DNA from 3 places in the Rhodococcoides fascians A25f genome. Region 3 is predicted to be linked to each of the others. Evidence: predicted binding sites of a transcription regulator. Region 3 holds the regulator's gene; each other region holds the start of a gene.
The links. The regulator LexA, encoded in region 3, represses DNA repair genes until DNA is damaged. The targets are predictions, from matches to a motif close to CGAACANNTGTTCG.
Positions count from the first base shown of each region.

Region 1: the regulator LexA is predicted to act here: its motif matches at 704-717, upstream of BH93_RS05415 (HNH endonuclease signature motif containing protein).
Region 2: the regulator LexA is predicted to act here: its motif matches at 788-801, upstream of BH93_RS17480 (error-prone DNA polymerase).

Region 1 is NZ_CP049744.1:1,138,053-1,140,322, reverse strand. Features, by position in the region: gene BH93_RS05420 (hypothetical protein) at 1-312, opposite strand, end outside; gene BH93_RS05415 (HNH endonuclease signature motif containing protein) at 752-2,270, shown strand, end outside.
Region 2 is NZ_CP049744.1:3,710,108-3,712,377, forward strand. Features, by position in the region: gene BH93_RS17480 (error-prone DNA polymerase) at 1-756, opposite strand, end outside; gene BH93_RS17485 (MMPL family transporter) at 880-2,270, shown strand, end outside.
Region 3 is NZ_CP049744.1:3,174,633-3,176,902, forward strand. Features, by position in the region: gene nrdR (transcriptional regulator NrdR) at 1-41, opposite strand, end outside; gene BH93_RS14905 (hypothetical protein) at 143-538, opposite strand; gene lexA (transcriptional repressor LexA) at 918-1,595, shown strand; gene BH93_RS14915 (acyl-CoA dehydrogenase family protein) at 1,673-2,270, opposite strand, start outside.

The sequences.
Region 1 (2,270 bases), 2.0 Mb from region 3:
GGCCGAGGCAAACCGATCCAGCACGTCCATGCACAGCCAGGTCGCAACCGAGAAGTCCTGTTCCACCCCGTCGAGGCCCATGAGTGCCAACTCGTGGCCCACGGCGATGAGAGCGCGATCGACACCGGAACTACCGCGCTCGAGCCATCCCAACGCCCGCCGGAGATACTCCCAGTCAGCCGCGGGCACAGACTCGGTGGCCGATTGCCTGCACAACTCCGCCGTCGCAACGAGCGCGTCCACAACCGCTCGCGACGGTGCACCGTCGAGTTCGACGAGCATGCCTCGATCGGAATCGATCAGATCGGCCATACAGCGCCAACGGGTCGGAAGGGCGACGTCCTCTGGCCACAAGTCCGTCGTACCGAACTGAAGTCGAGTGATCAGTTCCTTCGGTGAACTGCACGAAGCGGCGAAACTAAATGCGTCGTTCATGTCGATCGTCCCCACTGGGTCAACACACAACATTGGACACCGACCCGACAGTCGAGTTCGGAGGTACTGACAAGCAGCGGCTTTCGTCACCGAAACAAGCAACGCTGCTGAGGTCGTTACGTCCGCCTTGGGAAGTATTGAACCCCGCCACCAGCATCTACGCGACTCGTCGTTACGCGAGATCGACAATGTCACACTTTCGATCGATGTGTAATCCCCCACATAGTTCGATGCTCCACTCCACCGTTTCAACAGCCAAGTACGACCGGGAACGTGTGTTCGAAAGTGTGTCGGTGGGTCGCGATAGATTCTGATCATGCTTTCGGGGGACGGCGGATCAGGGGTGGACGGCATCGAGACGGTGCCGCCTCCCCCTGTCGTGTCCGATCCCGCACTGTCGATACTTGTGGACCGTGTCGAGTCCGCGGTCGCCGAGTTGGCCGGGCAGGGGTCGGTGTCGTGGACCAATGCCGACCGGCGTGCGGTGATCCAACGCATGGAAACGCTCACCCGATCCGTGACGGCGTACTCGTACACCTGGCTCAACGAGTTGATCACCCAACACGGCCTCGATGTGTATCCGGGGTCCGTGCCGTGCTCGGTGGCCTGGATGCTGCGGATCACCCCACGAACCGCCGGGGCGCGAGTGCGTCTCGCTGCGGAGTTGGGCGATCGCACCGCACTGTCCGGTGAAGCCCTGCCCCCGTTGTTGCCGCACACCGCGACAGCGTTGCGGGCGGGGTTGCTCGATGCCAAGCATGTGCAGATGATCCGCGAATTCTTCAAACACTTGCCGACGAGTGTCGATCCGCAGACCCGCGATCTCGCCGAACAGCAGTTGGTGGGGTACGCCTCGACCCGGCGACCCGACGACTTCGCACCGTTGGTGGCGCACCTGGACTCGATCCTCAACCCCGACGGCGACTACGACGAGGACGAGGACGGTAAGCCCAAGCCACGCAAACGACGCGATGCGTTCTTCTACCTCGGTGAGCAGGGTGCCGACGGGATGTCGGAAGGCAACTTCTGCGTCGATTCCGAACTACGCGCCTATCTCGAGGCTTTGTTCTCCAAAGCTGCGAAACCGGGCGTGAACAATCCGGCCGACCCGACATCGGTCGTCCACGACGAAACCAGCGACCACGACGATCAGACCAGCGGCGGCGGGAGCGGCAGTGCCACTGCGCCGACGCCCGAGCCGACGTCCGGTGATGCCGGGTCGAGCGATGCAGGCCTGTGGGATGAGACGACCTGCAACGAGGCCAGCGACTGCAGTAACGACGACTGCTGCAAAGGCGACTGCGGAGTCGGTGCCGACTGTGGTTGCCGCACAGAGTTCGACGACACGCTCGACTCCGACGGATACGACGGCTCCGACGACACTGCAGACACTGCTGAACCCGGCGGCCACTCCGCATCCGACGCCGGCGGTGACCATCACCTTGACGATGACGCACCGGACACCGCAGTGCGCGACGCTGCCGCCGCGCGTGATCGACGCACCCAGAACGAACGTCGTCACGACGCCCTGAAACTGGCACTCCGGCACACACTCGCCTCCGGCACCCTCGGCACTCACCGCGGCCTCCCCGTCACCGCCATCGTCACCATGACCCTCAAAGACCTGAACGCCGGCTGCGGCTACGCCATGACCGCCACCGGATCCCGCGTGTCCATCCGCGACGCCATCCGCATGGCATCCCACGCCCACCACTACCTGACCATCTTCGACGACCACGGCCGAGCCCTCTACCTCGGCCGATCCAAACGCATCGCCTCCGCCGACCAACGCATCGTCCTCATCGCCCGCGACCGCGGCTGCAGCTTCCCCTCCT
Region 2 (2,270 bases), 540 kb from region 3:
CGGAAGGCCGTACTTGCGAGCCAGTGCCGCGAGCGCATCGTTGCGCTCGTCGTCGTCCGCAATTCCGTGCCGGGTGAGTTCGACGGTGACGCGATCGGGACCGAAGCGGTCGACGAGAGTGCGCAGTGCGGCCTCGGCCGCCTCCGGACCTCCGCGCGAGAGTGCCTGCCGAACATGACCTTTCCGGCAACCGGTGAGAATCTGCCAGTGCCCGCCCGCCGCTTCGGTGAGCTCGTCGATGTCGTACTGCGGCTTACCTTTGACCCCACCGGCCAGGTGCGCGGCCGCGATCCGACGCGAGAGCCGTCGATACCCCTCTTGACCGCGGGCGAGCACCAACAGATGAGTGCCGTCGGGGTCGGTCGCTCCGGCCCTCGATCGGTCGCTGTCGAGCGATAGTTCGGCACCGAACACGGTTCCGATGCCGAGAGCTCTGGCCGCCTCAGCGAAGCGAACGACTCCGTAGAAACCGTCGTGATCGGTGATGGCAATGGATTCGAGGCCGAGGCGTACCGCTTCTTCGACCATCTCCTCCGGCTGCGAGGCACCGTCGAGAAAGCTGAACGCCGAGTGCGCGTGCAATTCTGCATACGGCGTCGTGGACAGCACGGGCTTGTCGACGGTCCGGTCGTAGACGTCCCTCTTTCGCGACCAGGCCGGGCTGTCGCCGCCGTCGCCCTCGGCCGCAGGCTTGGGACGTCCGGACAGGACGCGCTCCATCTCCGACCACGTGGGTGGTCCGTCGTTCCATCCCATCGAGCCCTCCCCTCACGCGTCACCATTGCATCGAACATCTGTTCTAATGAGAGCACGCGGGTCCGACACGATCAACTACAGTCGAGTCGCCACTGACCCCTTCCACAGAGCCGGAGCACCGTCGTGACCCGTTGGGCCTCGTTCGTCGTATCGCACAAACGATGGGTGCTGGCAGTCGTCGTTGCCGTCGTCGCCGTCGGCGGGGTGTTGGGACTGAGCGTCTTCTCGAAGCTGAGCGAGGGTGGCTACGCCGACGCCGGCAGTGAGTCGTCGGAGGTGGCACGGTTGGTGCAGGGCATCGGCCAGCCGACACCGGACATCGTGGCGATCTACACCGCACCCGACGGCGAGACGATCGACGACATCGGGCCCCGAGTGCAAGCGACGCTCGACGAGTTCACCGGTCGATACACCCTCGGCAACGTGAATTCGTACTGGACCGCGGACCCGGTCAGCAAAGAATTCCTGGTCTCGAAGGACCGAACGAAGGCGCTGGTGACGGTATCCCTCGGGGCCAACTCGGGCGTCACGTTCAACACCTTCGGCGAGCTTCCGCCCCAGCTCGAAGTACCCGGCGTCGAATCGCAGTTCGCCGGCGCGTCGGTGGTCGGAGTTTCGCTCAGTGAGACCCTCGAAAGCGACCTCGTCCGCTCGGAGCTCATCGCTGTTCCCATCACACTGCTGCTGCTGATCTTCATCTTCGGTGGCGTGATCGCCGCGGCGGTTCCGGTGTTCGTCGGCATCCTGAGCGTGCTCAGCTCCTTGGCGATCCTGCGCGTCCTCACCGAGTTCACCGAAGTCAGTTCGTTCTCGATCAACGTCGCGTCTCTGTTGGGGCTCGGCCTGGCCATCGACTACGGATTGTTCATCGTCAGCAGGTTCCGCGAGGAATTGCGGGGCGGGTCGACGTCGGTCGACGCGACCGTCCGCACCGTCGCCACTGCCGGCAAGACCGTCGTCTTCTCGGGACTGCTGTTGGTCTGCGCGTTCGCCGGCATGCTCGTCTTCCCCCAGGCAGTGATCCGGTCCCTCGGATTCGGTGCCATGGCCGCGGTGGCGAGCGCCGCTGCCCTGTCACTGACCGTCGTTCCGGCACTGCTCGCAATTCTCGGCACCCGAATCAATTCCTGGACCTGGTCACGCACCGCGTCCGATCGCAGCGATGCACGCGCACACAAGTTCTGGGGTGGTGTGGTCACCCGTGTGATGAAGCATCCAGGGATCGTCGCAGCTGTCATCGTCGCGGGGTTGCTGATCATCGCCACCCCGATCCTCAAGGTCTCACTCGGCGAGGTCGACTACACGGCGTTGCCGAAAGACAACCCTGCGCGCATGGCGTTCGAGACACTCGGTGCCGACTTCGAGTCGACCGGTGACGGTGCCACCGTCGTTCTTCGTGGCCTGGACGGCGTCAAGCCTCAGGGCGCACCCATTGCAGCTCTGACCTCGGCTGTGGAATCCACGCCCGGTATCGCCCGCGCCGAATTCATCGGCTCCAAAGACGATTTCGTGAC
Region 3 (2,270 bases):
ACCACGCGTGAGTCGGGATGCCTGCAGAACGGGCAATGCATGAAGGAGCCTCCGTCGTAGCCGATGCGCCGACGTCGAACATACGTGTCGGGGCAGTCAGTCGAGGATACTCAGTCATGGGCGGGTGCGATGGGGCCGGTGGTCATCTACCGGGCGCATACTCGACTACAGCTCCGTCGTGAACCTCGACCACACCCGCCGGCTGCACCCCTGCGTCGGCCGACGCAGCTCGTAGGTTCGCGATTCCGATCAGGCCACCGGCAACGACGACGACGGCAAGCACCCACAGCACGAGCGATCGCATCCGGACCGGCTGGCCGGCGAAGTGCGCCGAGGTCTCGTCGAATTCGCGATCGGCGGCCTCCCGGTCGGTGACGTCGGTCCAGGACGGCTCCAGAACCGGCAGGCATGGAGTCGTTCGCGCACCGCGCGTCGCGATGGAACTCCGCAGCGCGGGACGAGCACGGCGACGACGCTCGACGACAGTGGACCGGGTACGGACACCTGCGGTGGTGGGGCGATCGGTGGTGATGGTCATCGGAACCTCGTCTTCGCTCGTTGGATCGATTGTTCGATCAGGCGTTCGATGGACGCTTGTTCGAAGTTCTATCACGAGGCTCCGACAAAGTCTGTAGAAAACGCGACACGAGTCGAACAGATGTTTGATTCAACAGCTGATACACGCTAGATTCGTGTCAGAAACCACACGCCACACGAGTCGACACCATCAACTCCAGTCCGCGCAGACCGAACCACGCAGACCGGATCCAGGACATCAGCAGGAGGCCGACAGCATGAAGGACCAGACCTCGACGAGGTCGACCACGGGTTCCAAGACGACGGGTTCCAAGACGACCGCTTCCGCGCCCGCGAAGGCCGCAGCAGGGAAGCCTGCCGCGGAACCGACGCCCAAGGCCATGGAAGTCGGCACCGACATCAGCGCCGGCCTGACGGAGCGACAGCGAAAGGTACTCGAGGTCATTCGAGCTTCGGTGACCGAGCGCGGCTACCCGCCCAGCATTCGTGAGATCGGTGACGCCGTCGGCCTGACGTCGACGTCGTCCGTTGCCCATCAGTTACGCACTCTGGAGCGGAAGGGATTCCTACGGCGCGACGCCAATCGCCCGCGCGCGGTCGACGTTCGCGGCCTCGACGAGGTGCAGGCCGATCAAGCTGCTGCTGCGGTCGACGGTTCGTCCGAGGAACAGGACCGCCTACCGACCCCCACGTTCGTGCCGGTTCTGGGACGAATCGCAGCCGGTGGACCGATCCTGGCCGAAGAGGCCGTCGAGGATGTCTTTCCACTCCCCCGCGAATTGGTCGGTCAGGGTTCGCTGTTCCTGCTCAAGGTCGTCGGCGAGTCGATGATCGATGCAGCGATCTGCGACGGTGACTGGGTCGTGGTCCGTCAGCAGTCCGTGGCCGACAACGGAGACATCGTGGCCGCGATGATCGACGGCGAGGCCACCGTCAAGACGTTCAAGCGGTCGAAGGGCGAGGTGTGGCTGCTGCCGCACAACCCGCTGTTCGAGCCGATTCCGGGTAACAACGCTGCCATCCTCGGCAAGGTCGTCACCGTGATGCGCAAGCTGTAGGGCGACGTCTCTGCAGTGACACGCGAAGGGCCGCAGCACATTGTGCTGCGGCCCTTCGCGTTCGTCGGATCAGCAGATCAGAGGTTCAATCCGCGGCCGATGATCTCTTTCATGATCTCGGTGGTGCCGCCGTAGATCGTCTGGACACGAGAGTCCATGTAGGCCTTGGCGATCGGGTATTCCTTCATGTAGCCGTAGCCGCCGTGCAACTGCAGGCACCGGTCGATCAGCTTGACCTGATTTTCGGTGGTCCACCACTTGGCCATGGCGGCTTCCTGGACGGTCAAGGTGCCCGCGTTGAGCAGTTCGATGAACTTGTCCACCATGATGCGGGTGGCGGTGGTCTCGGTTGCCAACTCCGCCAACACGAAGCGGGTGTTCTGGAACTTTCCGATCGACTTGCCGAACGCCTTGCGATCGCGGCAGTACTGAATTGTCATGTCCAGCGCCGATTCCATGGCCGCAGCGGCGACAACAGCGATCGAGAGCCGTTCCTGGGGAAGATTCTGCATGAGGTAGATGAAGCCCATGCCTTCTTCACCGAGCAGGTTGGCCGCGGGCACGCGAACGTCGGTGAAGCTGAGTTCGGCTGTGTCCTGGGCCTTCATCCCGATCTTGTCGAGATTGCGGCCGCGCTCGAAACCGGGCATGTCGCGCTCTACGACCAGCAGACTG